DNA from 4 places in the Ruegeria sp. AD5 genome. Region 2 is predicted to be linked to each of the others. Evidence: riboswitches for the same ligand, from Rfam matches in the RefSeq annotation. Region 2 holds a riboswitch; each other region holds the start of a gene.
The links. A riboswitch is a leader RNA that binds a small molecule or an ion and turns the genes downstream of it on or off. The one in region 2 is predicted to bind cobalamin.

Region 1 (7,417 bases), 190 kb from region 2:
CCATTTGTTGACCTCGGGCGCGTTCGTCGGGGGAAACGGTGGGATCTTCGGCGGCATCCGGGGTGATCTTGACCACCGAAACCCAATGCGTGATTTCAGCCAGATCGCGTAAGACGGCGAGTGGATCAGCCCCTTCGGCATATTGCCCGCTCAGCTCGGTCAACGCGCCTGCAGCATCGCCGCGCAGGATCATATCCATCAGATCCAGCACCCGGCCCCGATCGGCCAGCCCCAGCATCGCGCGCACCTGATCCGCGCTGGTTTCACCGGCCCCGTGCGAGATCGCCTGATCCAGCAGTGAGGTCGCATCCCGCGCTGATCCTTCGGCAGCCCGGGTGATCAACGATAACGCATCCTCGGCAATCTGCGCCCCTTCGGCATCTGCAATTTTGCGCAGCAGTCCGATCATATCCTCCGGCTCGATCCGGCGCAGATCAAAGCGCTGGCAACGGGACAGGACGGTTACCGGGACCTTGCGAATCTCGGTGGTGGCAAAGATGAACTTCACGTGTTCGGGGGGTTCTTCCAGCGTCTTGAGCAGCGCGTTGAAAGCGCTGGTCGACAGCATGTGAACCTCGTCGATGATATAGATCTTGTAGCGCGCAGACGCAGCGCGATAGCGGACGCTGTCTATGATCTCGCGGATGTCATTGACACCGGTGCGGCTGGCGGCGTCCATCTCCATCACATCGACATGGCGGCCCTCCATGATGGCTACGCAGTGTTCACATTGACCGCAGGGTTCGGTGGTAGGGCCGCCGCTGCCATCGGGACCGATGCAGTTCATACCCTTGGCGATGATCCGGGCGGTCGTCGTCTTACCGGTGCCGCGGATGCCGGTCATGATAAAGGCCTGCGCGATCCGATCCGCTTCGAATGCGTTTTTCAGGGTACGCACCATGGCGTCCTGACCGACTAGATCGGCAAAGGTTTCGGGGCGGTATTTGCGGGCAAGAACCTGGTAGGCGGGGTTGGGCGTCTCGGTCATGTCTGCTCTGTCGGATTCGCGTTACGCCGCAGCGTAGAGGCCCCCGCCGCCCGCGTCCACAGCCAGCCGGGACGATTTTCATTTTGGAATGCGTGGGTATGCGGCTAAAATCCACTCTATTCTATTTACTGGACCAGTATGTTGTTGGGTGAAGTTTGTTTGGGGGGAGATTATGTCGCAACTGGTGGTTTATGCGTTGCAGGTTGGCGGAGGCACCTTGGCCTTGTCCTCGATGCCTGGGCGTGGAGGAACGTATACAGAAGACCTTGATCTTATCGCAGACTGGAAGCCGGGACTTGTGATCTCGATGACCACTGAGGTCGAGATGATTCAGGATGGTGCGCGGAATTTTGGCGCTGATATTCAGGGGCGTGCCAGCAGATGGGTGCATTTGCCGATCGAAGATTTTGGCACGCCACCCAAAGAGATTTTGGACCGCTGGCCCCGCGTTGGCGCGACCGCACGTCAGGCGTTGTCAGGTGGTGGCCGTGTGCTAGTGCATTGCCGTGGTGGCTGTGGCCGATCCGGGATGGTGGTTCTGCGTCTGATGGTTGAATGCGGTGAACGGCCTGAGGCGGCATTGAAGCGATTGCGTACGGTGCGTCCTTGCGCAGTCGAGACAAATGCCCAGATGCTTTGGGCCGTTGAACCGGCCCGTGTTCAAGCAGTTTGACGGCTTAGACACCAACATGTGGCGAGATTTCGCCACCGTTGTGCTGCACCAGAAGCGAAGCCTCAAGCATGGCGCAAGGAGGATTCCTTAGCAGGTCTGCGGGTAGGCTGCGGTACTCGGTTCCGAACATCATGTCTGCGTAGTCATCCAGCCGGCCGGTATCGATTTCAGGATCGGTTCCGCAGAATACACGTATCTGGTCGCATTGGGCGCGAAAGCGGGCGGTGCATCCTTCCGGGCAGTGCGACAGATCTATGGTGCCTTCAATCTCAAACTCAGATTTCGTGACCGGTTTTGTGGCGGACATGGCCTGCGTCAGAGCCCGCGCCATTTGCGCCAGTGCGGGGCAGGTTGCCCCAGTACGTTGGCACACGGTCGCCGCGAATTCGTGCGTTTTAGTCTTCCAGATCATCAATGCGCCCTCCGCGCGCAGGGCGAGGGCGTGGCACAGGTTGGTCGGTGCAGAGCACGATCAAACCCGTCCCGGACACCCCGCCCGAGTTTCGGTTCTACATCTGATGGCAGGTCTCCTGACTTGCGGGTCATCGCTTTGCCGACCTTCCCAGCCTTCAAGGCCAGTGGTATCTCGGCATTGCTCTCCGCTTACAGTTGCGGGGGCAGTCTCGGACTAGGTTCTTTCCGGTTTTCTCCGTGCAGAACCGCACCGTGTTCCCTTTTCATCCCGGCCCGATTGGGCGCGAGAACCATCGCGACATGGCTATCGGCTGCGCCGTGCCCGAGTCAAGAAGATTGCGTCAGGCAAGTGACGTACGGTCCAGCCACGTCAACCTTGACTTGAGGCGCTTCGGGTGAACTGATCAGTTCAGTCGGTATTGGAGGGCACCATGTTGGACACGCAGCAGGCGGTTGTGACCGAGGATTTTCAAATCCCGTCCGGCCCGGCAATGTTGTCGGCGCGGCTTTACCGTCCGGTTGCCGACCCCGAAAAGGTGGTCGTCATAAACGGTGCGACTGGGGTGCCGAGGGATTACTATCAGTACTTCGCCCGATGGCTCGCCGAAGAACAGGGCATGGCCTGCCTGACTTACGATTACCGGGATTTTGGTCACTCTTTGGTGGGTTCGCAAAAGCGGTCAAATGTCACCATGGCCGATTGGGCGTTGATCGACATTCCATCCGCCCGGGCCGAGATGCGCCGACGGTTTCCGCAGGCCAAGCTATGGAGCATCGGTCATTCCTTGGGCGGAATGTTTGGCCCGATCCAACCCGATATCGATCAGATTGATAGGATGATCTGTGTCTGTTCGGGTCTGGTAACGCTGGCGGATCACCCTTGGCCTTATCGCGCTTTGGCGGCGTTGTTCTGGTTTGGTCACGCGCCGCTGGTGGTCAAGGCGCTTGGCTACCTGCCCGGACGGTTGGTCGGGTTTGGATCGGACCTGCCTGCCCAAGTCTATTGGCAATGGCGCAAATGGTGCACCGCCCCCAAAAGCTATGTGCCAGAGATCGGCACGACACTGCCCGCCGCCCGCTGGGAAGACTTGGGCAAACGTGTCGATCTGTTTACCTTCGCAGATGATGAAATGGTGCCGCCGGATGCTGTCTGGCGTCTTGCCGATCTCTATGGACCCAAAGCCGGGCGCCATCTGCTTGCACCAAGCGAATTCGGAGTATCCAAGATCGGCCATATCGGTGCATTCGCAAGACGGAATGCGGCAGTCTGGCCTAGGCTGATCGCCTGATAGCGCTGGGCACCGGTAGGCCGTTGCCCAGCTTCGTTATAGCCCTTTACGGGATTTTTTCTCGTGCATCACGCTGCGCACCATCTTGCCGAACGCCTTGTCGCGGGCGCGGGCCTGCGCCACCGAAGCGGAATTGTGTTGGTCTTCGCGCCGCAGCTTGCGCCAGCGGTCCAGCCGCGCGGGATCAAGCGTACCAGCGTCGATTGCCGCCTGCACCGCACATCCGGGCTCGGTCTCGTGCTGACAATCCGAGAAGCGGCAATTCAGGCTGAGGTTTGAGATGTCCGAGAACACCTCATCCAACCCCTCTTGCGCATCTAGCAGACGTAACGCGCGCATGCCGGGCGTATCGATCAGCCAACCGCCGTTGCGCATGCGATGCAAGGCGCGTGCAGTTGTTGTGTGCCTGCCGCGCGCATCATCTTCACGGATACCTGCGGTGGCCTGATCCTGCCCCGTCATCCCGTTGGCGAGCGTCGTTTTCCCAACGCCGGATGATCCAAGCAAGGCGCTGGTTTGTCCTTTCGGACACCACGACAGAACTTGTTCGAGATCGCCGTGATCCAGCGCGTTGACCGCAAGTACCGTCAGAAACGGGGCGAGCGATTGGGCTTGATCTACATAAAGGCTCGGATCATCGCACATGTCCGATTTGGTCAGAACGACCACCGGATAGCAGCCTGCCTGATGCGCCAGCGCAAGATACCGCTCCAATCGTGGCAGATTAAAATCGGCGTTGCAGGAACTGACGATGAACAGCACGTCTACATTTGCAGCGATCAACTGCGCTGCAGCTCCGGTACCTGCCGCTCGGCGTTGAAGCTGGCTTCGCCGGTCAAGCATACGGCGTATTCGTTTGTTTTCATCCACCAGAACCCAATCTCCGACGGCATATGCACCGGTTGATTGATCCGGAGATAACAAAGGCGATTCACCTTCAGGGCTCAGCCCGATCAGTCGATCCCGGTGTACTGCCGAGATGCGATACGGAAGAAGTGACGGATCAGCCGTATGCTGAGCCGCGAAATGAGAGGACCATCCGAGGTCCGATAAGGAAAGTAACATTGGTCTGCCTGTGATCAGAAACAGCAATCCCGTCGAATGGCAATCGCGCATCCGCCGGCGACGTGTTCAGGCAATCAGTTGATCGGAAAGGATCAGAACCGGTCTGCCCGAAGGGTTTTTGCTACAATCATAAACGCCCTCCTGCGGCTGATAGGTTCTAAGTGAGAGGTTGGACATCGACCCAAGCGGGGCTCGTTGTGGCTGCTTCCTTCCGGACCTGACCAGGTTGGCGAGGCGCTCGCCCGCGCCAACCTCTCAAAGCCGATATAGGTGCATCCCCTGAAAATGGCAACCCGTCAGAAGGTCAGATGAATGCGCATGAAACCATCCGCATCGTCGGGCAGAATGCGTGGATGATACTCAGCAAGCTCTGCAACATGGTGTAGCGCGCGCGGCCCCGTTGTCAGGATCGCGCCCTGTCTTTGGTTTGACACAAAAGAAAAGGGGCGCGGTGCATGCGCAAGTGGGTCGGCGGGCAGTGTGCCCGCGACGTATTTGCATAGAATATCCTGTATGCTGATCTGCGGCAGGTCAATCATACGGGCTTGTCGCGCAATTGGAAAATGACCACCGCCATTGGCGCGGTAGTTATTGGTGGCGACAAGGAAACTCTGGCCAGGCGCAATCGGCTGCCCATCGAATTCCAGGTTGCGTATGCGGGAAAATGCCGGATCAATCACTCGACCGAGCGTATCGAACCGCGCCGGTTGCGAAAGATCGATCTGGTAGGTGACGCCATGCAGGACATCGAAATTGAAGCCCGTGCGCTGAGGATCGGCAAGATCGATCGGGGCGTCTGATCCAAGTTGATGGAACAGCCCGGCTGACATCTCAAGCCAGTCCCGAATCTGAGAACCTGAGGCCAGCACCGCGCGCAATTCATTAGGAAAGACACTGAGATCGGCGATATGTCGAACTGAAATCTCGCCTGAGGGGATATCAGTGTAGTACTTGCTTCCTGCGCGCCCGCCGAACTTTGCCGGGGCGGCTGACGATATGATCGGCAAATCTGCCCAGTCGGTATCGACCAAATGCGGGCGTAGGGCAGCGGCCTGAGCCGCCGCAACCAAGGCCAGACCGCGATCCGGTACGCAATATGAGAAGTAGCTGTGCAGCGTGTGTGGGATTGTGCCCACTGGCCTGGTCACCCTTTTGCGCGTCGCAGCGTGGCCGGTCGCAAACAGCTCTGTGATCCTTTGGCATTCGGGTATTTCGGTGCCCGATTGAGCGATTGCCCGCGCTTCGACATGGCTGCCTGTAATGCGCCAATCGCCGGAGGTATCTTTTTGCAGTGTCAGATCAATGATCCCAAGATGAGACCCGGCCCAACCCTGCATGACAACCGGCGTTCCATGGACAAGCCCCCGCGTACTGTCGACGAATGGATAACCATCATGCGCCTTTCCGGGCAGTGTCAGATGGGTGTGGCCTGCGACGACGGCATCAATCAGCGGCATCTCGGCCAGCGGGATGATCGCGTTTTCCATATCCGGCTCGGCCATTGCCGATCCCAGTCCGGTATGCGCAAGGGCGACAATCAGGTCGCAACCTTGCACGCTGAGATCTTCAGCAGCGCGCCGCGCAGCGGCCAGAATGTCTGTTACCACGACCCGGTCCGTTAGCAGATGTGCTTCCCACTGTGCGGTTTGAGAGGGCAAAACAGAAAGAACCCCGATGCGGATTGCGGTGTCCTGTCCATTTAGTCTGACAACCCGATGCAGAATCGTGTGTGCATCCCAACCTTGTTCGGTCTGAGTGGTTTGCATATTGCTGCAAATCATTGGGCAGGCGGTTTGGCGAGCGATGCGATTGACGAGTTCCAGCCCAAATCCGAAATCGTGATTACCCAATCCGATCGCGTCATAGTTCAACGTGTTGAACGCGCGTGGCAGGGGATGGGCGTCTGACACGTTTTCAGCTGCCCAGTTGCCAAATGGCGTTCCCTGCAGGCTATCACCATTGTCAAACAACAGCACGAGGGCTTCGTCGCGTTCAGCCTGTCTGCGCGCCTCGTGAATCAGGCTGGCGGTACGGGTCAAACCAATCGCAGGTTCGGCGCGATCCGAATAGTAATCATATGACGTCAGGTGCATGTGTAGATCGGATGTTGCAAGGATTCGAATCCGTGCGCCATCATCTGCATCTCTTCGTTGTCGCATTAAATGCTTTGATTTCAATATCTTCAACTTCTAGCTGTCAGTGTGCCAACGTTTCCACCATGAGGTCGATTTAATGCAATTTCCGGGGCGATGCTGCGGTCATTCCGCGGCAGGGTCGAAAAATGTTTGGTCGATACCCGTTGCACGATCAGGTAAGACGTGGCAGCCCTTTGCGCGGCACTCAGGAACGGCAGGCATGAAACGCGCAGAACAGGTGACATTTGGCGGCTCGGCACTGGATCGGGCAGGTTTACTGCGCGGCGACGCGGACAAACTGGCACAGGTTTATCGTGATCCTTTGGCAACATGTGTGTTGCTTTGGCGCGGTAAACTGCTGGTTGAGGGTGAGGCGCTGGACCGGCTCGTCCGGCTTCCGATGACGCACAAGATCCTCGAACAGGGTCCGGGCGGCGTGATTGAGCAGCCGATTTTCCTTGGAAAATCCGAGGATGGTTCGCCGCTTTTTGCCATGGACATCTCGGGCTGGGCGGCTGAGGGGCTGGATTTGTCCGGTGTCGGAGATTTTGTCGACCGCAGCGAACAGCAGCACCCTGATCTGCCCGAGGGGTATGTCTTTGCCGAACTGCGCCGCATCATGACGCGCCTCAATTCACGAGACGCAGAGATAGCGGCAACCGCCAAGGCGGTGATCGGCTGGCACGAAACCCATCAATTCTGTGCCCGGTGTGGTGCCCGCAGCGAGATGTCTCAGGGTGGTTGGCAGCGCAGTTGCCCTGCCTGCGGCGGCCAGCATTTCCCGCGCACCGATCCCGTGGTCATCATGTTGATTACCCGTGGCAATTCAGTGCTGATGGGGCGCTCTCCGGGC
Region 2 (7,417 bases):
GGCTGAAATCCACCGGATCAAGGCAGCCCTTCTACTGGAACAAGGTGGTCCGTTCGACGCGGCTGAGGCGGCTTTGCGTGAAGCTATAGCCGTGGCAAATAATCAGGGCGCGGCGCTGTATGAATTGCGCGCGCTGAGTGATCTTGCCTGCATCCGGCCAGCCGATACGGAAGTTGCCGCGCGGATTACTGAGCTGGAAGAGCGCGCGGTCGCGTCTTAGGTCCCGCCGGGACGTCGACCTAAAGTGCAGTCTTCGGGTTGCAGGTCCAAGCCAACAAAACGCGCCACCTGCGAGAATGACGAAGTTTTCTTCAACAACTGAAAACCTTTCTCTGAAAAAGTCTCAGCTGAGTACAAGTTTTTGGACACCATCGGGTTGTTCATAAGCTGCGTGATCGCGTCATACGCCACCATCGATGTCATCAGATCGCCCATGATCACATCGCCCTTGTGCTGTTCCGCAAAGAGACCAGGGAACAACTCGACCCTATTGACGTCGCAATAGAGCCGGCTCAGGTCGGCAATCAATTCGTCCGCAAACGGCTGATCACCAACCATCTCAGTAAAGCTTGAATGCGGTTTGCGGCAGAAATGATGACGATAAGTGTTCAGCGACGGAAGACGGGCCTTACGCGTCAGGGCAATTGTAGCTTCGACAGGGGCAGGAGCACCGGGCGCAGGCCTTTGGAACAGGAAATCGGGCGTGTTGCGCAGCGACATGCGGGCCGCAGGTTGGCGCGACAAAGATCGGATCATTTCCGCCAAGCCCGTTTGTTCGACCAGTCGTGGATTGAACCTGAAGCCTTCTGGGCCAACCTGTGCGCCGTCGATTATGAATCGCTCGGGGATCATCGAATGCCAGCGGTAGAGCAAATTGAACTCAATCGCGATCTGGTTGGAGTGATGCCAGGGTTGCCAGCGATTTACGCCAACGGGCAGTTTGAATGGCATATTGGCGATGTGGGCGATGTAGTCCTCAAGCACAAGCTTGATCAGCAATGCGATCAAGGTGCAGCGTGTAGTCTGGAACACACGCTCTTTATCCCAGCCCGAAATGCCGCGCTTTTCGCGCCACAACAGATCGGCAAAGGTGTTATGGGCACGCAACATCAGTGTATTGATCGCGATATAGCCTATCGTACCATTGCCATTATCGAGCCCAGTTGCATGAAAATCGAGCAGTAGCTGGTCGATTGCGTGATCGCTGAGACCCGGATGCGCCCGTTTCACCGCATTCCACAGCTTGCAGGGATCGTGCAACGGCTTTCCGCGATTCTCGCCAGTGGCGAGACTGCCATCAAAAGGGGGTGCTAGCTTAACACCACCGGATTGGTTTTTTTGAAACAGCTTCGGAGCCCACATCTCGCCCTGTGTATCCAGACGAAAGGCCAGCCGGTGGGTTAGTTCATTGGTATCGGGATCGCGTTCGCGCAGCATGTCGGTCTGAAAATCGTTCAGCCCGTAGATTTGGCACAGATCGACCTCGTGGTTCGAATCCGTCTGATCAACCGGTCCTTTCGCCCCAAAGGTGCGAAGGAAACTGTCGGTAAACCATTGTGCGGCCGAGATAAACAATAGTGTCGATCCTTGCGGGCACATCAAGGTAAGCGGGCTGCCATCCATTTGTGTCCGTCGGCGAAAGAGATCAGCAACTTCGCTTTCCGACGGCAGGACGGGTGAGAGGTCCTCTGGCGTCGTATGCCGACCGATCCAGCGATGGGAAAACACGCCGGGCCATGTCGTGTAGTCTGCGCCCATTGTATAGGGCCGCGGTCGGTGGATCTTCGCGGCGTTTGCAAGCCTGATCGCGGCCAAATAACTCGTAACGGGTGGGGAGATCTTGAATCCGAGTTTGATCAGATCATCAACGTCCAGCATCAATACATCTCCGTTTGGTCATCGGTTCGGGAACCGGGCGCGGGCCAGGCTCAGATAGGTTCTGAGCCGGATCGCATTAATCGGTCCTAAAGGTTCGTGATCTGCCGTGACACGCCAGGGCGAGAAGCTCATCGCGTCGCCAGTCTGCGGATCAAATTCTGCACCTTTGGGAATCGTGATATCCGCCACGGGCGTGACGGTATGATGGTACGGATCAAGAGGTGCATCTGGTTGCGGATCGCATGCCCACCGGATGCGATTGTCTAGCACATCGAATTCGTCGGCCGGGCGCGGGGGCTCAATCACACACAGCTCGAAGTGATTATCTCCATCGGCCACGTCTTGCCGCAAACACTGCCCGATCCCATCTGGGTCGTCTACCGGATGTGCCGGAATTTTTGGTTTAGCGCTGCGGGCCAGGTATCGGACTGTTAGATCGGGGCCCAGCCGATACGGTGTTGTCGACCAGAAATGGACCTCAAAAGGCGAGTGCATATAGTTCGAGGCAAAATCACTCGCGACGCGAAACTGACGCTTGCCTTCACGAGTTAGGAGGGCGCGAAATCCTGCGCGCAGCCCTTTGGTGATCAACCTAAGGCTCCATTTTCGTCGCCCTTTGATCGCGTGCTGGACCGCTTGTAATGTGGCGACAAGCCTGCCCAATCGCTCATATTCATCGGGGACGTAGCTGGGAAACACATCCTGATCGACCAATACGAAATCGAACTCGTCGCTGAGTTGTGTGGTCCCCAGATGCGCAAGTGCCTCGGCGTCGATCAGCTTGGGGCCTGGCACGTCAAAAAGCTTGATCGCCATCCCGTGGGCATCCGATTTCCGGTCATCCAGATGCGCGCCGTTGGAAAAGCGAAGTGCGGCTGAATAGGCAGCGGGCTGTTCAAACAGGCCGTGACGGAACTGTTCTGGTAGATCGTTTCTGACGGTGAATGTTGCAGCCACGCACCCGTGACTGCGCCCATGCTGAGCCCTTAAGCGATGGCCTTTCCACCGTGCAACGGCCTCGAGATTGTGGTCAATGACATCATCAACAATATCCGGCGGCAATGCGTTTTGCGAAACATGCGTCAAAGAACCGTCTCCTTGGATAAACCCAGGCAATGATCAAACAGGGGTAAGGTGCTGACAAAGCTAAACCTCTAAATTTGTTCAGCTTACCTCAGATTGTCTAATTTCCAAACACACCAACTATGGACAGCCGTGGCCAGACAAATTCGGCGCGCAGCCCAACCCATTCGGTTGGTGCTACGGACACGTGGTTGCCCGCGCTCGATCCTCGACCAGAGTTGAGCGCCTTCGACTTTATCATTGACGTGTCCGGTGTTCTCGGGCACTCAGTCGATTGATGGTTCCCGGTGGCGTTGCCGCGGGATGAAAAGGGAATACGGTGAGGTTTGCCAAAATGGTGCCAATTCCGTAACTGCCCCCGCAACTGTAAGCGGTGAGCAAGGCCAAACAGCCACTGGTCCACAGGATCGGGAAGGTTGGCCGAGCGCGGACCCGCAAGTCAGGAGACCTGCCATCAGATGTTTAACCAACCCGGGGCGGGGCGTCCTGGAAGGAGGCTTTGATGGCGCGTCAATCGCGTGTTTACATTGTCGGCAGCTTCCGCATGCGCTTGGAAACAAGTGGAGTGGACCATGCCAGATACGCCTGATCATTTCATTCTAGTCTGCGAAAGCTGCACTGAAGGGCTGCCCCTTGATGAAATTTGCGATGCGTTGACTGGGAAATTACCTCGCAGTTTTGCGATCCGCGCGTCGTCTTGCATGGCAGGCTGCGATAGTCCCAGAACGGTTGGGTTCCAGGCCGTAGGAAAGGCGCAATACCTTTTTGGTGGCATTCAGACCGCGGATGAGGTGCAGGCGCTGGCTGAGTTTGCAGCGCAGTATCGTGAAAGCCCGGATGGCTGGACAAATGCCACTGATCGCCCGCAGGCGTTGTTCAATAAAACCCTCTCGCGCATGCCGCGGATCGAACACGGGGCATCGCAATGACGTTGCCACCCTTTCTGATTGCCGAAAACCTTGAGTATTATGCCCTTAACGGAGATGTCCTGTTGCAGGGCGTCTCGTTCGAGTTGTACGAGGGTTCCATTCTAGCCATCGCCGGCCCGAACGGGGCGGGGAAAACGACGCTTCTCAATCTGTTGTGCGGCGCTGAGCCGCTGGCACTTGGTGATGTTCGGATCAAAGGACGCAGTCTAAAAAAGCTCACGGCCAAAGCGCGTGCGCGCATGATTGCAGTGGTAGGTCAGCAGGAACTGCCCGATGGACGCTTGGCGTTACGCGATTATGTTGCGCTGGGGCAAATACCCATCCGTGCGGACCGCTCTGCCGAAGGCCACGCGCAAGAGCTGGACCGGATTTTAGACCTGACCGGTCTCGCCAATCTCGCGGACAAGCGCATGGCCCAACTGTCTGGAGGCGAACGTCAGCGTGCCCATATCGCACGTGCTTTGGCGCAGAACCCTTCGTTGCTGTTTCTGGACGAACCGACCAACCATCTGGATCCTGATGCAAAAGGGCGGATGCTGTCTTTGGTCGCCGAGCTTGGGATCACCGTGGTCATGATCGTACACGATCTGGTCATGATCCCCGAATTCGCCACACACGTGGCGCTGATGAAATCGACCCTCATGATCGAGTTTGGGTCGGTGGACAAGGTGCTGACACCCGAAAGAGTCCGCGAAACTTTTGGCGTTGATTTCCTCTGCTTTCTCCACGAAGGCCGCGTGATCCCGGCGCTTGATATTCGAAGAACCACAGTCTCAACTTAGTCGAAGGAACACACTGAGATGAAATACATCTGGCCCGTGGCGTTGGCCACCGCCATGGCAAGCGGTGCTGCTGCGCAAGAAGTCACCGTAGACAACTGCGGCGAACCGCTGGTTTTTGATACCGCGCCCAAGCGCCTGGTTGTGCATGACATGAACATGACCGATATGGCCTTTGCATTGGGTCTGCAGGACAAGATCGTCGGCCTGACCGGCATCACCGGCTGGTACAAGACCAGCCCTGATTTTGATGCCCTGCGCGGCGACATCCCCGAGCTTGCGCCGAAATATCCGACCGTCGAAAACCTGGTGGCGGTTGAACCCGACCTGTTCTTTGCAGGTTGGTACTATGGCATGAAGCCGGGTGGTGATGTGACCCCAGATACATTGGAACCGTTCGGAATCAAGACCTTGGTTCTAACGGAAAGCTGTGTCCATCTGGACAAGGATCGCCCCGAAGCCAGCATGGATCTTCTGTTTGGCGATGTGTTGCGCTTGGGCAAGGTGATGCAAGTCGAAGACAAGGCCGAGGCTCTGGTCTCGGGCTGGAAAGAGCAGCTGGCAGCGATCGAAGCCAAGACTGCTGAACTGCCCAAGCCCCGCGTCTTTCTTCTGGATGGTCCTGCAGATGCTCCGTTTACCGCCGGTAAATTCGCGATTCCCGATGCGATGATCACAGCCGCCGGTGGTGAAAACGTCACTCATGACATGGACACGAGCTGGGGCCGCACCTCGTGGGAAGCCGTTGCCGCATCGAACCCGGAATTACTGGTTTTGTTGGATTATCAGACCGGCAATGGCGCCGAGGACACCTTCAAGTTCCTGCAGGAACATCCCGTCATGTCGCAGACTGATGCCGTCAAGAACGAACGCTGGATCGGATTGCGCTACGAAGAGCTAACGCCGGGACCGGCAAATATCGAAGCGATCTCGAAGATGGCGCGCGCGATGCATCCGGGTCAGAGCTGATATGGGCCGATTGGGCCTGACGTTGTTGCTGGGGGCGGTCGTTCTGACCGCCCTTTTGCTGATTTCCACGATCTACGGCACAACCTCGATTCCTTTGTCCGGCACCTTCACCGCGATATTGCGCGGTACCGGGTTGCAGGACGGAGAGATGTCGCCGCTGCATAGGATCGTATTCGACCTGCGATTGCCCCGCGCGTTGTTTGCAGCCGTGATCGGTGCCGGGCTGGGCATCGTTGGCGTGGTGCTGCAAACGACCACACGTAATGACCTTGCCGATCCATTTCTGTTCGGCCTGTCCTCGGGCGCGGCAGCGGGGGCGGTGTTTGTAATTACAGTGACCGGAGATATTCTGGGTTTCTGGACTCTGCCTCTGGCTGCCTTTTGCGGCGGTCTTGTGGCGTCGGTCATCGTGCTGGCGCTGGTTCATGGGCTTCGCACCAGCGCACCGGAGAAGCTGATCCTTGCGGGTCTGGCTGTGTCGTTTTTGTTTTCGGCCATCACCAACTATCTGATCTTCGCCGGTGATAGCCGCGCCGCCCATTCTGTCATCTTCTGGATGCTGGGGGGGCTGGGCCTGGCCCGTTGGGAGACGTTCCCGCTGGTGTGCATCGGTCTGCTGCTGATCCTGAGCTATTCGCTTTATCGCAGCCGCTGGTTGGATGCGCTGCTGACCGGGGATTTGACTGCCGCTACTCTGGGTGTGCCGGTTCGGGGTCTGCGGTTCAGCATGTTTTTCACCGCAGCTTTGGCAACGGCCGTGTTTGTTTCCGTAGCCGGTGTGATTGGTTTTGTCGGTCTGATGGTGCCGCATATTGCACGCGGGATCGCAGGTCCCCTGCACAAAAACCTTCTACCTACCGCCGCTATGGTTGGTGCTGCCTTGTTGACCGGCTCTGACATTCTCAGCAGGCTTCTGCTGGCTCCGCAGGAATTGCCGGTGGGGATCGTCACAACTTCAATCGGATCGGTGTTTGTGTTCTTGCTTTTATTCAGGACAGCGAGAAATCAACGGTAAGGCCCTCGATCTTCGCTCCCAAGATATTTCGTCCTGATCAGGTCTGAGCCGAGTTTAAACCTTTCCGTCAACCGCTTGGCCGAGCCACTTGAACACAAGCTTGGCTCGGTCGGATGAGGTGTTGTGTAGTTTCACGTAGAAATCCAGTTGCGATGAGATGGTTTGCGGCAACAGTCTGACCAGTTTTCCGGATGCGGTCAGCTCCGAGGTCAGTCCCTCCCATCCCAGCACTGCGCCCATATCGTCCTGAGCGGCCTGAAGCGCGATCGTGTAATTGTTGACCCGATGCGCGGAATTCAGCGGGCCTTCATAGCCGAGTTTCTGGGTCCAGGCACGCCAGTCGGTCCAGCCGGTATCCGGAGCGTCGAGATGAATGAGGGGGACCCTGGCAATATCTTCAACGCGTTCGATGGGATTTTGTTGCGCAAACCTTGGGCTGCAAAGCGCCATGATCTTGTCGTGAAATAGTGTCTTGAAGATGCCCGTTTCGCGACTGGAATCGCCGTAATGGATACTTAGGTCGCATTTTGACGTGTCGATGCCGAGGTCAGTCACGACCTGCGTCACGGAAACATGTCCGTATTGCTTCCAGAATTGCGCAAGGCGCGGGGTGAGCCAAAGTGAACTGACAGCCGTGGTTGAGCGGATCGTCACACCTTTTCTGTCATATTGACGCCGCAACTGCCCAAGTGCTTCGCTGATGCCTTCCAGACCACGTTGAAGGGCAACAAGAAGATAAGCACCGCTTTCAGTAAGTTCCACGC
Region 3 (7,417 bases), 1.1 Mb from region 2:
GGGCGCGCGCCACACCGCGGGTTTCGACCTGCGCCTGCGGGCAGTATGGCGCGCCGGGGCAGGCGTCGGTTGTTCTCAGCGGGTCGGTGCCATCTGTGACAAAGTCAAGGGCGGGTATCGCCGCCCCGCCTTCCAACAGGAACAGCCGCCATGGTGTGACCCGCAGGGCAGTGGCGTTGCTGTTTTCGATCAGCAAATGGAGTTGCCGCGCCGGTAGCTGCCCAAATGCAGCGCCATAGAGTGTCCCCTGCACGCAGGCTCCCGGTTGAAGAGGCACGCCAATGGGGCCGGGCGCGCTGCCTTGCCACTCGTTGGGCAAACCATATGTGGCAACGGTCCGCGCCATGCGGCGGGTCTCGGTTGTGTGGGTTTGCGCAAACCACTTCGCCAACGCGATCACTTGGTCGATGGCTTGAGCTTCCGACACCACTCGCCCGGTTTCGGCCCCGTCCGCGCGCAGGATCAGGCTGCCCGAACCGAGTTCAAGCCGGATATCCGCCGAGTCATCGGCCAATAAACGCTCGGAACCTGTGTCGATGGCAAAGCCGAACTTGGCAGGTAAATCCGGAAGCTCGGCCAGACGCTGGATCAATTCCTGGGTCAGCCGAGCGGTCAGATCACCGGCTTCATAGAGTGGCGAGACCAGAATGTTGCGGCGAATTTCGATTCCGGGTTCGGCGTCCAGCAGGTTCAGCGAGGAAAGCGCGGCCAACAAGGATTGATGGTCGGTTTCCTTTACTCCACGCAGCTGAAGGTTGGCGCGGTTGGTAAGGTCGATCGTGCCATTGCCGAACCGTTCCGCCAATTCGCACAGCCCTATCGCCTGTTGGGCATCCAGGCGCGCCAGCCGAGGGCGCACACGCACGACCAGCCCATCACCGGACATCATCGGGCGATGGGCACCGGGGCACCAGCCCTGCACGATGGGCGCACTCATCCCAACCCCTCCAGGTCGGCGCGGATCGAGTTCCGGCGGGTATGCCATAGCCCTGCCTCCAGCAGTGCCCGGAACCGATCCTGCATGGCCTGATGTGCTTGCGGGTTTGCCTGTTGCAGGAAGGCGTCGACCTCTTCATTGCCCAGCGTGGCGTCGTGGTACAGATCGAACAGATGCGGTGCGACTGTGCCGGACAGATGCGCGAAAGATGCCATATGATCCAGCGTCGCCGCGATTTCAGCGGCGCCCCGGAACCCGTGCCGCTGCATTCCGGCAATCCAGCCCGGGTTGGCGGCGCGGGCATAGACGACGCGGCTGATTTCCTCGGGCAGGGTGCGGGCGCGCGGGTTGTCCGGGTTGGTATTGTCCAGATGATAAAGCTGCGCAGTACCGCCGGTGATTTTCTTGGCGGCGGCAAATCCGGCCTCGTGCGTTGCATAATCATTGGCCAGCAGCAAGTCCGTCTCGGTCAGGTCCTGTAGGTGCACAAAGCTGTCGGCGTTGGCGACGCGTTGCGAGATACCGTCCTTATCCTGCGCGATGTGTTCACCTTCCAAAGCGAAGGAACTGGCATCAAGCCAAGCCTCACCCGCTTGCACGCGTGCCTCATCCGTATAGGTTTCGGACAGATGAGTCATGTTCAGACCATAGCTGCCGGGGGCTGGCCCATAGACCCGCGCCGCAGGCTCCTGACCGGCGTAAGGATTCCAGTCGGGTGCTTCATCTCGTTTGGTCAATGCGCGGACAGCCTGACCGTAAAGCGCTGAAAGCGTCGGGAACACGTCCCGGAACAGGCCAGAGACGCGCAGTGTTACGTCCAGACGCGGGCGGCTGAGATCGGTGATCGGCAACACTTCGATGCCCGAGACCCGCTCAGACCCTTTATCCCAAACCGGCTTCACTCCCAGCAGGTGTAGCGCCATGGCGAATTCCTCGCCCGCTGTGCGCATAGTGGCCGAACCCCATAGATCGACGATCAAGCCCTTGGGGTAGTCGCCTTCTTCCTGCAGATGCCGCCGAACCAGCTCTTCGGCGAGCTTGACGCCTTGTGTGTAGGCCGCGCGCGTGGGAACCGAGCGTGGGTCGGTCGTATATAGATTCCGCCCGGTCGGCAAAACATCCGTACGCCCGCGATAGGGGGATCCGGACGGCCCGGCCTCGATCCATTTGCCCGCTAAAGCGTCAATCAGGGCAGAGCGTTCAGCTTGGGCTGAGGGGGCAGCGTCGAAATTGCCCGTCTCATCGGGGACGCGCCCAAAGATATGCAGCCCATCACCGAACTGGCTTTCCTTGATGTCGCAGACAAATCGGTCAATGCGCGTGATCGCCTCGGCGGTACAGGTGGCCTGATCGAGGCCAAGATCGCTTTCTAGCCCGATGGCCTGCGCCTCGTCCCGGATATCTTCCTGCAGGCGATCACGGCGTTTGGGGTCTAGCCCGTCCGCGTTCGAGAACTCGTCCAACAGCGATTCCAGCCGTACCATGCGATCCGGTGTGCCGCTTTCCTTCATCGGGGGTGGGATATGGCCCAACGTGACCGCCCCGATCCGACGCTTGGCCTGCGCGGCCTCGCCGGGGTCGTTGACGATGAAGGGATAGATCACCGGCAAATCGCCGATTAACGCCTCGGGCCAACACTCGTTGCACAAGGCGACTGATTTTCCCGGCAACCATTCCAGCGTGCCATGCGCGCCGATATGGATCAGCGTATCCGCGACCAATCCTTTGCGCAGCCATAAGTAAAAGGCGACGTAGGCGTGGCGCGGTGTGCGCGACAGATCGTGATAGTCGTCATCGCGCAGTTCGGGTGTACCGCGCTCGGGCTGCAGCGCGATCAGCGCTTTTCCACGACGCAGTGCCGTGAAATGGAACGCGCCGTTTGTGAAAGCAGGGTCGTCTTCGGGAGTGCCCCAAACCTTATTGAGATCGGCGCGGAGTGTTTCCGGCAGCGCCGCCAGCGCCGCCTGATAATCCTCTAGCGGCCATGAAATCCGGGTATCAAGAAGAGTTTCAGCAATCGGCTCGGCAGGTGCGGTGTCATACCCTTCGCCTTGCAGATCGAGCAACATTGCCTCGGCCGAGGCCAGCGCATCCAGACCCACCGCATGGGCCATCTGCCAGTCTTTGCCGGGATAGGTCGATAGCACCAGCGCCGGAACCTGCTCCGCTTTGGGTTTGTCGTGAAGGTTCAGCCAGCCGGAGATGCGGTTGATGATGGCTTCGATCCGTTCCGGTTCAGCCCGATGAGCAAAACGGGAATATTCGAGATGTGGATCGCGTTTGCCCGGCTCTTTGAAGGATACGATGCCCGCGTTGATCCGCCCGTCCACTTCCGGAAGGACCACATGCATGGCAAGATCAGCTGGTGAAAGGCCACGTTCCGCTTCGGCCCACGCTTTGCGGCGTGAGGTGGCCAGCGCCACCTGAAAGACCGGCACCTCTGCCACATCGAGAGGTGAGGTGCCTGATGCGCCCTTGCCTGAGAATGAGGTGGCGTTGACGATCGCCGAAGGCTTCAGCGCCACAATAGTCTCGCGCAGCCAATCGGCGGCATTTGGTGCTTTGAGCGACGGGGCAAACAGGCCGACGGCCTCAAAACCCCGCGCCCGCAAGCTGCGGATCAACGCCGCAATTGGGGCGGTATCTGCCGAGGTCAGGTATGCGCGATAAAAGGTCACGATGATACGTTTCGTATCACCTGACAGAGCGTTTTCTGCCGGGATCACACCGCGATCTGGGCACCAGGCGCCGCATTCGGGGATGGTCTTCGCGCCCATGACCGGACCTGCATACAACCCCGCAGCCAGTGCCATCTGCGCCAGTGCGGCCTGCGCTGCGACCTCTCCGCCGGTTTCGCACAGATGCGCCAGCCGCCGCAGGGTCGAGACAGGCAGGGTAGAGTAATCATCCAGCCGCGTATCCTCGCGACCGTCTGCGGGCAGCACGGCCAGTGCAATCCCTTTGGCCTGCGCCAGCGCCAGAACCTGCTGCAAGCCGTAGGCCCAATAGGGCACTCCACCGATCAGACGGATCAGAATGCCCTTTGCGCCCTCCAGTGTCTGCTCGACATATGTGTCGACTGAGAGGGGATGCTTCAGCGCCGTCAGATTGGCCAGCCGCATCGTTGGCATGCGTCTTTCAGGCCCACCTCCACGATGCCATCCCGCCGCGAAAGCGCCAAGGTCACTGTCGGAAAAGGACAGCACCACCAGGTCCGCCGGGCTCTGACCCAGATCGGTCGGGGTCTCGGTTTGTTCGAGCCCATGGCTTTCGCGGAAGACGACGTGCATAAGTCTTACTCGGCAGCCTCGGTTACACCCACGAGGATATCCCGGATCTCGGCCTCTTTGATATCGTCATGCTCGGCAATGACCACAAGGCGCGAGCGACGGTCTTCGCGGGGCTCCCATGGGCGGTCATATTGGTGACGCACGCGCGCACCGACGGCCTGAACCAGTAGGCGCATGGGCTTGCCCTGAACGGCGGCATAGCCTTTGACGCGCAGGATATTCAACTCGTTGGCCAATCGTTCAATCTTGGCGACCAGATCAATCGGATCGGTTTGCTCGGGCAGTTCAACGATGATGCTTTCGAAATCGTCATGCTCGTGATCGTGATGGCCGTCGTGATGGCTGGGACGCGCGTCCATGTCATCCTCGGCCGCGGCTTCTAGACCCAGCACGACGCGGACGTCCACGGCACCCTCAGCCACTTCGACTACGGGCAGGGGGCGGGGCGCTTCGGCGGCGATGATCTCTTTCGCTTTCGCAACGCCTTCCGGGCCAGCCAGATCAGGCTTGGTCAGCAGAATGATGTCGGCGCAGGAAATCTGATCCTCGAACACCTCGGACAAGGGAGTTTCATGATCAATCGAGTCATCTGCCATGCGTTGCGCATCCACCGCCTCGACATTCGGAGCGAACCGACCAGCGGCCACGGCCTCGGCGTCGGCCAGAGCAATCACGCCATCGACGGTTATTTTCGAGCGGATATCGGGCCAGTCGAACGCCTTCAACAACGGTTTAGGCAGGGCAAGACCGGAGGTTTCGATCAGGATGTGATCGGGGCGCGGCTCTAGTGCCATCAGGGCTTCAATGGTCGGGATGAAATCATCGGCCACGGTGCAGCAGATGCAACCATTGGCCAGTTCCATGATGTTTTCCGCGGGGCAATCAGGAATGGCGCAGGACTTCAGGATATCGCCATCGACGCCGACATCGCCGAATTCGTTGACGACCACCGCCAGACGCTTGCCCTGCGGGTTCTGCATCAGATGGCGCACCAGTGTGGTTTTGCCCGAGCCCAAAAAGCCGGTGATCACAGTGACGGGGAGTTTCTCGAGATTGCTCATTTCAGGGCTCCAATCGGGGGAATGCGGGCCGCACAGTTTTTGCGGAAATGTTCGGGACGTTCGCGCCATTTGACCAAACCGTCCTCGGTGGCGAGGTATTTGGCTGCGCCTTCGACGATGGTTTCGACATGGTCGATCTCGTTCAGATGCTCATACACGAAAGTCCAGCGATCCGGTCCTCCGCGTAGCACGATCGAGCAGCCTTCATCGCAATTCGACAGGCATTCCACAGCTTTCAAGGTAATGCCTTCGGGCAGGCCCGCCTGTTCAAGCGCCTTGTGCAGCAACGTGCCGGGGCGCTGGGCGTCATCCTCGACAGGCAGCCCGCGACGGCAGGTAGTGCAAACCAGCAGTTCGACCGGTGCGGTCTCGGTCATGTCTCTCATCCCCCCAAAATCCTCTTCGTGGGGGACGGGGTTTCATGCGGGCCGATCACAGCCCCACACCGGAACACCCCGTCCGGTTTCATCTTCGGGCGTTGGCAGGTCTCCCGGCTTGCGGATGTCAGAGGAGGCCTCTGTCGGATGTCCCGCCTTCCCGGCCATACTGCCAGTGGCTTTGGGCACCCTCTCCGGTCACGGTCGCGGGGGCGGCTGCGTTTGACGGCAAAAACCGCTGACGCATTCCCTTTTCATCTGCTCTCGCAGACACCAACGAAAGGGACATGCGGCAGGGCAGGGTTGCTTGTCAAGCGAGTCGCGCCGATCCGTGAAAAAGCGGATAAAAAGCGACCTGTCGGGGTCGCTGGGCGGCATGATACTTCTGCAACGACGTGCTGGCATGGCAGCAAGATGCGAACAGGAGGATACCGCGCATGAAAGTAGGGTTTATCGGGCTGGGGAATGTAGGGGGCAAGCTATCTGGATCGCTGCTACGAAACGGTATCGATCTGACGGTTCATGACCTGAACCCGGATCTGGTGACCGAATTCGTCGCCAAGGGTGCCAAAGCCGCCAAAAGCCCGGCGCAACTGATGCGCGATTGCGATGCTGTTATAACCTGTTTGCCTTCTCCTGCGGCCTCGGATGCGGTGATGCAGGAAATGTTGCCAGAGGTCGGCCCTGGCAAAATCTGGATGGAAATGTCGACCACTGACGAAGCCGAAGTCAAACGCCTTGGCGCAATGGTCATCGAACGAGGCGGCGCAGCGGTGGATTGCCCGGTTTCGGGCGGATGTCACCGGGCAGCGACGGGTAATATCTCGATCTTCGCAGGCTGTGATCGCGAGACTTTTGAACGTATCCTGCCATTCCTGACCACCATGGGGCGGCGCATTTTGCACACGGGCGATCTGGGCTCGGCCTCTGTTCTGAAGGTGTTGACCAATTATCTGGCGACCGCCAACCTGATCACCTGCGCCGAGGCATTGGTGACAGCCAAGGCCGCCGGCATGGACCTTGGAACCACCTATGAGGCGATCAAGATATCGTCAGGCACATCCTTCGTGCACGAGACCGAAAGTCAGGTCATCCTGAACGGCTCGCGCGATATTTCCTTCACCATGGACCTGGTGAAAAAAGATATCGGTCTGTTTCAGGAGGTCGCCGACCGTGCCGGAGTTCCCCTTGAGATAAACCCATTGATGATCAAGATTTTCGAAGATGGCATCGCGCGATATGGTGAGCGTGAACTGTCCCCGAACATCATCAGGCGGCTAGAGGACGCGACCGGACTGGAGATCCAGGCGCCAGGGTTTCCAACCGAGATGCTGGACGACGAGCCAGAAGAACCGGGTTACGAGGTGATCCCACAGAATCGGTAGATAGATTAATCGGCAAGCATTGCGGCTGTCTGGCGACCTGGTTGGACAAAATTCTGGTGCTATTCTAAATAGGTCGACAGGAGTCCGACACCGGCACAGGCAAGAGAACAACTTATGACGAATGAGACCTTTCTCATCGTAACAACGATGAAAAACGAAGGGCCTTTCATGATCGATTGGGTGGCCTACAACCACGCAATCGGCTTTGATGACATTCTGATTTATACCAATGATTGCGCTGATGGTACCGATGCCATGGGCGAACGGTTGCAAGTGCTTGGCTGGGCTCACCACCAACGAAACAGACTGGGTCCGCGCGCTGCGCCGCAGGTTCGTGCATTTTCGCTTGCGCGGAATCACCCAAGCT
Region 4 (7,417 bases), 450 kb from region 2:
TGACGCAGCACCGTCATCGCCAATTCACCACAGCTGCCGGCCCTTCAAGTGGTCGGGCTCCTGGAATTGGAGAAACGGGTGCGCTATTACGGATATCGCACTTGGTTGTGGCGAACGGGCTGTTTCAAACGTAAGTAAACAAGGTGCTTTGAATGACGGCTCTTATGACACACGCGATACTTCCGCGATGGCAGCGTTGTCTCCGCGAGCGAATACTGAGTCAGTAACAGCCGCTCCTGCATAGGGCAGCTTTGGTGCGCGTATCGCCACTTCAATCAATCCATGATCTCGCACAAGCACCGAGTGGAAGGTTCGACGGGCCGCGCTGCAGCATTCACATGTCGCGTTAAACGGCAGAATTGGGTCGGCTGTCATTTTTGCAGTTTAGCAATACGTAACAATCGAATTTGGTGGCGTTCATCCTCTCCGTCGCTTCCCTTTCTTGGACCAGCAGGATTTATGCAAACCAAACGCCCTAGACCGTCACGGGGAGGGCACTGCCCTCTCACTCGGGCAACCCTATCGGGCAGGGCCGAGGCCGCACCACCCCTATCGAATAGCCTCACCTCCCCCCGGCGTTCACCACATTGCAGATTAGCTGCGACAAGCTGCATCGCTGTCTGAACTGCAATTCAGCTCTGATTATCCGAAAGGGAAGCCGGATCAAACGAAACTGCCTGCGGTAGTCCTAAATGGTGGGTTTGGATTGAAGTATAATACTAAGGGTCATATTTAGTAGATGTCCGACTTCGAAGTTTCATCTGATTTCGAACATTCACTACAGTGTAGTCCGACTATGACGGTTGGGTAAGATAAGTGTGACCTTCAACAGGAAACTGTTCAACGTCACTGGCCTTAAACTCGATCGATGCCAAAACATAAACAAATCAGTGAATCGCGTCATCCAAATCCGCCACAAACCTCAAGCGTTTCTAACCCAGAACTACTAGTCGGCTTTCTTCTATGCCGCTGCAAGAATCTCAATTAAGCTCACCCACACAATCACGACTAAAAACTGCGCGCTCGCGAACTTTGCTGCTCTACATTTTAAATTGAATAAGCTGTTGTAATGCGTCGATGAACATAAAAGATTGAAATAGAGTTCTCTTGGCTCGGTAGCTTCAGATACCCAGGAGAAACGAGTATGGGGAAAGCAGATATGACAAAACCTACTTCCGCTCAGAAAAAACTCTCGGAACGGTTACCAGTTTATCTATCGTTGGCCTGTATCATATGCAGCTACCTTGTCTCCGCCGCTTCATTGCAAGCTTCTGAGCTTCCCTGGATCAAACTAGATAGAGAGGTTCAGGCGCCATCGGGTGCCAAATCACTCTGCAAAGATTATTCGTGGGCGTGCGCGAATACTCGTACTTCTGGTCTGCCAGAAGCGCGGGAGAAACAGATCGTTAAAGCGATTAACTTGCGCGTCAATCGGAGGATCCGCGCCGTTTCGGATCAAAACCAATACGGGACAAAGGAATACTGGACACTACCAATGCAGGGGTCAGGGGATTGCGAAGATTTCGCTTTGCAAAAGAAGTTTGAACTAATGCAGAACGGCTTGGATCCTACGAAGCTACTTATTGCCACTGTCTTAGACACCAATCGCAGTGGCCATGCAGTTTTAGTTTATCGCTCGAGTGAAGGCGATTTGATTCTGGACAATGTCACCAACAGGATCAAATCGTGGAAGGAAACGAGGTATCTTTTCCTACGAATACAGGACCCAAATCACCCTGATCGTTGGGTACAGGTTTCTAGCGGCTAAAAACAATGTGGCGCGCCCTAGAGACGCGCCACAATAGAATTTTGGTCCTGCGACTACTGGTTGTTTCGCGGCAACCCAAGTATAGGACACCGCTTCAAACTTTGGTCAAGCTTTCGCAGCGTTGTACAAACGCGGAGTCACCAGACCTGTACTGTTCAAACCGCGCATTGCCTTGGCTGCCGCAAGCACTGCCAGATCAGCAATCGGCTCAATGACGATTACCAGCATATAAGCGCCGCCAAAGGACAGAACCGACGCCATGGTTTCTGCGCCGAAACCCTGGCCGTAGAAGGCCCAGAACCCAACCCATGCGACTACTCCTCCCTGATACGTCGCACTTAGGGCAAGAGCTTGGCCATATTTGAGGTCAACATATGCTGTGCCGGGTGCGATGATGCGGCTGGCCAGTGCCTGTAGCGCAAATAGCGGCACCAGCAGAGTGGTCAGGTTGATGAAGTACTGCGGAAGATCGAACGGGGCAAAAAACACACCCTGAATCAGGAGACCAGCTGCCAATCCAAAAGCCGCGGGTGCAGCACCGAGAAGCAGAAACAGCGTCGACCCCAGGATGAAGTGGACTTCAGAGACACCAACCGGGAAATGCGGCAGGACTTCGAAGAAAAGGAAAACCCCAACGGTGGCGAGCACCGAGCGCATAACAAAAGATGCAGGTCCATTCGCACGCAATGTGGAAAACGTTTCTTTCGCTGCGTAAGTAGCCGCACCTGCGGCGGTAACATAGGAAAGCGCGATTTTGGCACCATTCACGATGCCCGGTTCGATATGCATGTTCTTTCTCCCTACCGCCTCACCCGGCGGCTTGTCAGGTTGAATCGACCGTAAGGCCGACAGGTTCAGTCTGGGCATAGCCCGGCGCTTTACGGCAGGTCTCCTGACTCGCGGGTGCTCGCTCCGCCAACCTTCCCGGTTCCATTACAAACCAGTGGTGTCTTGGCATCGCTCTCCGCTCACAGTTGCGGGGGCAGTTACGGAATTGGCGCCATTGAAAACACCGAACCGTATTCCCTTTTAATCCTTTTGGCTTCCGCCATCAGGAACCGAAAACAATTCACCGCTACAATGGCGGCTTCGCCTGTGTCAATTGTCTTTGCGACCTATTCCAATGTAAACTCGACCGAAGCAGGATTCACGCAACCGGTCACTTGATCGACAGGGTAAACCAAGCGTTACCTGAAACCTCTTGAAGCTCTAGCTGCTAGAGGCTTTAAGATTCGGATTAATTCGCGATAGTGCGATCCAAATACGTTAAACTTGTGAACCAGGACGAGACCTATGCTTACAAGGCGCCATTTCATTCAATCCACCACAGCGCTGTTCTCGGCGTCTGCGGCCAGTCCATTGATCGCCAAAACCTGGCCAACCGCATCGCAGAAGACCTATTGGGACAGTCAAGTCACGCCAATTGGTTACGATCCAATGACCTCAAATCCGTGGGGTGTTCATGACCGTTTTTTACCAAGACGCGTCGCGGCAAATGATGGTTTGGTTCCAGGTGACATCCATGTGGATGCCGTCGCGCGCTATCTCTATCATATCGAAGAAGGCGGGACCGCAATGCGCTATGGCGTAGCGATCGCGCGTGGGAATCTTTACGAGCCCGGCACCTATGTTATCCGCCGAAAGGTCGAATGGCCACACTGGACACCAACCGCTTCAATGATCGAGCGCAACCCCGAATACGCGGAATTCCGGAATGGAATGGAGCCCGGGCCGAATAATGCTCTCGGCTCTCGTGCCCTTTATCTATACGTTGGAGACCGAGACACATATCTCAGAATTCACGGCACGCCTGAGCCAAGAAGCATCGGCGGTCGCGCAAGTTCTGGATGTGTGCGAATGATCATGGCTCATATCAATGACCTCTACCCAAACGTGAAAACCGGCTCGACCGCTTTCCTATACTCTGCCGAAGATAGCGTCACAGCCCGCTCATGAATATTGGGCAGCGTACATGGACGTCGCTGCCCTCATTTCGATCAGGCGTCGCGCGCAATGCAGATCGGAGCGCCATTCGTCGCGCGCAATGGTACCAATGTCGTCTCGACGGGTCCGCTGTGCTCATACCAAAAGCAATTGTCTTCGGGCAGGAGGCGCGCTGTGGTCAAATCCTGCGCCGGCCCTGCCAGCGCTACGACCGAATCTGGCACGTTGCCTGGTTCAAATGCTTTGCTTTTGGCCCCAGTGAACTGGGCTGAGCAACCAGCCGTAATCGAGACTAACGTGATGGTAAATGCGATCCGTTTCTGCATTGATCTATTCCAAATTTTTTGCGTCATCTGCAATTAGATTGCATCCACACGGCCGGCCCGCAAGACGAAATGAACTAACAATATCGCAGGCCAAGAACCCGGATGAAAAAAATATAAAAGGTATTGAAGCTCTAGTTACTGTAGGAACTATTTACAAAGGACCATAGAGATTCTTGAGGTCCAATCATGTCATCCGATACCCATAGCCACGACCATGGCCACGAAAACAAACATGGTCACCACGCATGCGGTAGTGGCGGGTGTGGCGACATCGCCCCCGCCGGTCCAATTCCTGAAGGTGGTAGAAGCTTTCAGGTCTCTGGCCTTGATTGCGCCGAAGAGGTGGCGATCCTGAACCGTGTCGTCGGCCCGAAAGCAGGTGGTGAAGAGCATCTCGCATTTGATGTGATCAACGGTCGGATGACGCTTCTTGAAAGTGCTTCCAAGTTATCTGACGAAGATGTCATGATGCTGGTTGCCAGTACTGGTATGACCGCCAAACCATGGGATGACGGAAATGCCGCCCAGGACCAGGCGGCGCATATTGCACGTCAGCGGCGGTTCACCACTCTTAGCGGAGGGTTTTGGGCAGCGGGTTTTGGCTGGCACATTTTCGAAACCGGCATGGGCGGTGCGCTCGGGCTGTTCTCGGGACATGGTGAGGTTCCGATGCCTTTGCCCGAGGCAGCTTTGTTCGCGGTCGCGATCTTGTTTGGCGTCTGGCTGGTGGCCCCTAAGGCCTGGTCTTCGGCGCGTCGACTTTCGCCGGATATGAACCTTTTGATGGTTGTTGCCGTCGCTGGTGCCATCGCTCTGGGTGAGTTTTTTGAAGCCGCAACTGTAGCATTTTTCTTCTCGCTCTCTCTTTATCTGGAAAGCTGGAGTGTCGGACGTGCTCGGAACGCGGTATCCGCACTGCTTGATCTGGCCCCCCCGACGGTTCGGCTGGTTCGTGCTGACGGTTCTGAGGCAACGGTCCCGGCGGCGGATGTCTTTGTCGGTGACAGCTTCATCGTTCGGGGTGGGGATCGCATTCCACTTGACGGGGAAGTCATCGAAGGAGCTGGTGCCGTTGACCAGGCTCCAATCACAGGTGAAAGCGCGCTGATTCCCAAAGAGCTGGGTGATGAGGTCTATGCCGGCACAATCAATGGTGAAGGCACCCTCAAAATACGTGCGACGAAAACAGCGTCCGATACCGTGCTTGCCAAGATCATCCGGATGGTCGGTGATGCTCATGCTCGCCGTGCGCCGGTTGAGCAGTGGGTTACAAAATTTGCGCGGATCTATACGCCCATCGTTATGGTCGTCGCAGTGGCTATCGCCCTGATCCCACCGCTTACATTTGGCGCATCGTGGGGCTTCTGGTTTTACAACGCACTTGTTCTGCTGGTTATCGCCTGCCCCTGTGCGCTCGTCATTTCCACACCGGTTTCAATCGTTGCGGCTTTGACCTCTTCGGCCCGGGCTGGGGTTCTGATTAAGGGCGGCGCATATATCGAGGCCCCCGGGCGTACCACCGCACTGGCCATGGACAAGACAGGCACGATCACCATGGGCGAGCCTGAAGTGGCCAATGTCTATCCGCTGGGCGCCGCATCCGAGCAAGAGCTGTTGGCGAACGCTGCAAGCCTCGAGGTTCGGTCTTCACACCCGCTGGCCCGCGCCATTTTGACCCGGGCAGAACAGACCGACATTTCGATATCGGCGGCTGAAGACATCCGAACCGTTCCCGGTCGTGGTCTGGAAGGCCGTACCGAGCGTGGAGATATCTGGCTTGGCTCCGACCGCTTCGCTGTAGAGAAAGGCTTTGGCGCGTCCATCCCTGCCGAGTTGCGCAACCAAATCGAAAACGCGGGAAGCACACTTGTTGTTGTCGGGGATGAGAACGGGTTAACCGGTTTGCTTGAGCTGCGGGACCGCATTCGCCCCGAAGCCAAGAACATCGTTGCCCGGCTTCACGCGCAGGGCGTGAAGTCAATCATCATGCTGACTGGTGACAACGAACAAACAGCGAGAGCGGTAGCAGCCGAAGTCGGCATCGACGAAGTCCGGGCCCAACTTCTGCCGGAGGACAAAGTCGCTGCGATTGAGGAACTGGCAGAACAGCACGAGATGGTTGCGATGATCGGCGATGGCGTCAACGACGCGCCTGCGATGGCTCGGGCACATTATGCAGTTGCGATGGGTGCAGTTGGATCTGATGCTGCTATTGAGACTGCAGACATTGCTCTGATGACTGATGACATCGGCAAAGTACCCTGGCTGATCGATCATTCACGTCGAACCATGTCGATCATCCGTCAGAACATCGGCTTCTCACTTGCGACCAAAGCACTGTTTGTGACCCTTACCGGTTTTGGATTGGCATCAATGTGGGGTGCAATCGCCGCAGATGTCGGAGTGTCCTTGCTGGTCGTGGCTAACGCCTTGCGGCTTCTGAAAGCCTCGGAGGGTAACATACACTCAACAGGAACAGAAACCGTTGGAACGCCAGGTGAAAATGCTGAATTGGCGCATGGGCAGTAATCAGGCGCGCGGAACCTAAGATCGCGTGTGCTGTGGGATGCCCATTGAAATCAGCATCCCACAGCCGATTTTCGCAATTTATCACTGTGGCGTGGTGCCCGATATATCAATCAGTCCTGGGCTTTGAGTGGCATTTCATCCTGAAGATGAGGGACATTGACACTGATCAGGTTTCCCGGCGCCGCACTTTAATCAGTCAACTTCATCCTGAATGTGGGGGGTTAGTTTGGATCGCCCCACTGCTCCACCCTCTGCTACTGCCAGATCCATTGTCATCATCCTGTAATCACCGCGCATCCATGAAGAAAACAAGTTCTTGTAGAACCGCGAAAGCGGGTGTCCCGACTGCCCGGATGGTGTCAGAAAAAAGAAGCCTTTGTCTTCTGAAACAGACATGACGGCCTGAAAATTCGTGCCGATATTTGTTGCAAACGGTTTTTCGTCAGACATCCCGAATTGAAACGAGAGCAATGAATAAGGTCCTCCGGACTTCGGTTCCCGCACAGATAACAACCCATTGAGGAATCCGGCTGGGCTAACCGCAGACCAATCCAGATTCACAATGTGTTCAGCTCCCCAGCTCCACGAAGAAAGGTCGGGACCGTAGCGCTCGGTTATCCAGACGAGCGCATCGTCGAGTGCGAGAACGATCCACTCGTCGCAGGTTTCGACACGAGTTGAGGTGCGATTGTCACACCAGATCGCGGCCTCGTCTCTATTTGAAAGAACCGCGGCAAGAAAATATGGATTCGGATTGGTCCACAAATCACGCGCCGCAGGAAATTCATCCTGTAGAAATCGGCGTTGCAAAGCACGCGCCCATGCCCAGAATATCAATGGCTCCGGCGAA

Region 1: it holds a riboswitch for cobalamin, as region 2 does, so the genes downstream of both, ACR0JG_RS04870 (hypothetical protein) here and ACR0JG_RS05805 (DUF1636 family protein) in region 2, are expected to answer to the same signal.
Region 3: it holds a riboswitch for cobalamin, as region 2 does, so the genes downstream of both, ACR0JG_RS00145 (DUF1636 family protein) here and ACR0JG_RS05805 (DUF1636 family protein) in region 2, are expected to answer to the same signal.
Region 4: it holds a riboswitch for cobalamin, as region 2 does, so the genes downstream of both, ACR0JG_RS03575 (energy-coupling factor ABC transporter permease) here and ACR0JG_RS05805 (DUF1636 family protein) in region 2, are expected to answer to the same signal.

The regions. Positions count from the first base shown of each region.
Region 1 covers NZ_JBQFZR010000001.1:962,377-969,793, reverse strand. Annotated here, with positions in the region: gene ACR0JG_RS04880 (DNA polymerase III subunit gamma/tau) at 1-988, opposite strand, end outside; gene ACR0JG_RS04875 (phosphatase domain-containing protein) at 1,161-1,661, shown strand; gene ACR0JG_RS04870 (hypothetical protein) at 1,666-2,073, opposite strand; cobalamin riboswitch at 2,165-2,384, opposite strand; gene ACR0JG_RS04865 (alpha/beta hydrolase family protein) at 2,507-3,364, shown strand; gene rsgA (ribosome small subunit-dependent GTPase A) at 3,401-4,429, opposite strand; RNA gene ffs (signal recognition particle sRNA small type) at 4,589-4,687, opposite strand; gene ACR0JG_RS04850 (bifunctional 2',3'-cyclic-nucleotide 2'-phosphodiesterase/3'-nucleotidase) at 4,726-6,588, opposite strand; gene nudC (NAD(+) diphosphatase) at 6,785-7,417, shown strand, end outside.
Region 2 covers NZ_JBQFZR010000001.1:1,151,093-1,158,509, forward strand. Annotated here, with positions in the region: gene ACR0JG_RS05790 (ATP-binding protein) at 1-220, shown strand, start outside; gene ACR0JG_RS05795 (peroxidase family protein) at 217-1,878, opposite strand; gene ACR0JG_RS05800 (catalase family protein) at 1,897-2,964, opposite strand; cobalamin riboswitch at 3,223-3,431, shown strand; gene ACR0JG_RS05805 (DUF1636 family protein) at 3,534-3,890, shown strand; gene ACR0JG_RS05810 (ABC transporter ATP-binding protein) at 3,887-4,672, shown strand; gene ACR0JG_RS05815 (ABC transporter substrate-binding protein) at 4,691-5,638, shown strand; gene ACR0JG_RS05820 (FecCD family ABC transporter permease) at 5,640-6,653, shown strand; gene ACR0JG_RS05825 (LysR substrate-binding domain-containing protein) at 6,708-7,417, opposite strand, start outside.
Region 3 covers NZ_JBQFZR010000001.1:24,803-32,219, reverse strand. Annotated here, with positions in the region: gene cobG (precorrin-3B synthase) at 1-937, opposite strand, end outside; gene cobN (cobaltochelatase subunit CobN) at 934-4,227, opposite strand; gene cobW (cobalamin biosynthesis protein CobW) at 4,233-5,288, opposite strand; gene ACR0JG_RS00145 (DUF1636 family protein) at 5,285-5,665, opposite strand; cobalamin riboswitch at 5,752-5,958, opposite strand; gene ACR0JG_RS00140 (NAD(P)-dependent oxidoreductase) at 6,064-7,050, shown strand; gene ACR0JG_RS00135 (glycosyltransferase family 2 protein) at 7,165-7,417, shown strand, end outside.
Region 4 covers NZ_JBQFZR010000001.1:702,313-709,729, forward strand. Annotated here, with positions in the region: gene ACR0JG_RS03570 (transglutaminase-like cysteine peptidase) at 1,145-1,768, shown strand; gene ACR0JG_RS03575 (energy-coupling factor ABC transporter permease) at 1,874-2,557, opposite strand; cobalamin riboswitch at 2,634-2,846, opposite strand; gene ACR0JG_RS03580 (L,D-transpeptidase) at 3,062-3,724, shown strand; gene ACR0JG_RS03585 (hypothetical protein) at 3,766-4,038, opposite strand; gene ACR0JG_RS03590 (heavy metal translocating P-type ATPase) at 4,225-6,567, shown strand; gene ACR0JG_RS03595 (penicillin acylase family protein) at 6,760-7,417, opposite strand, start outside.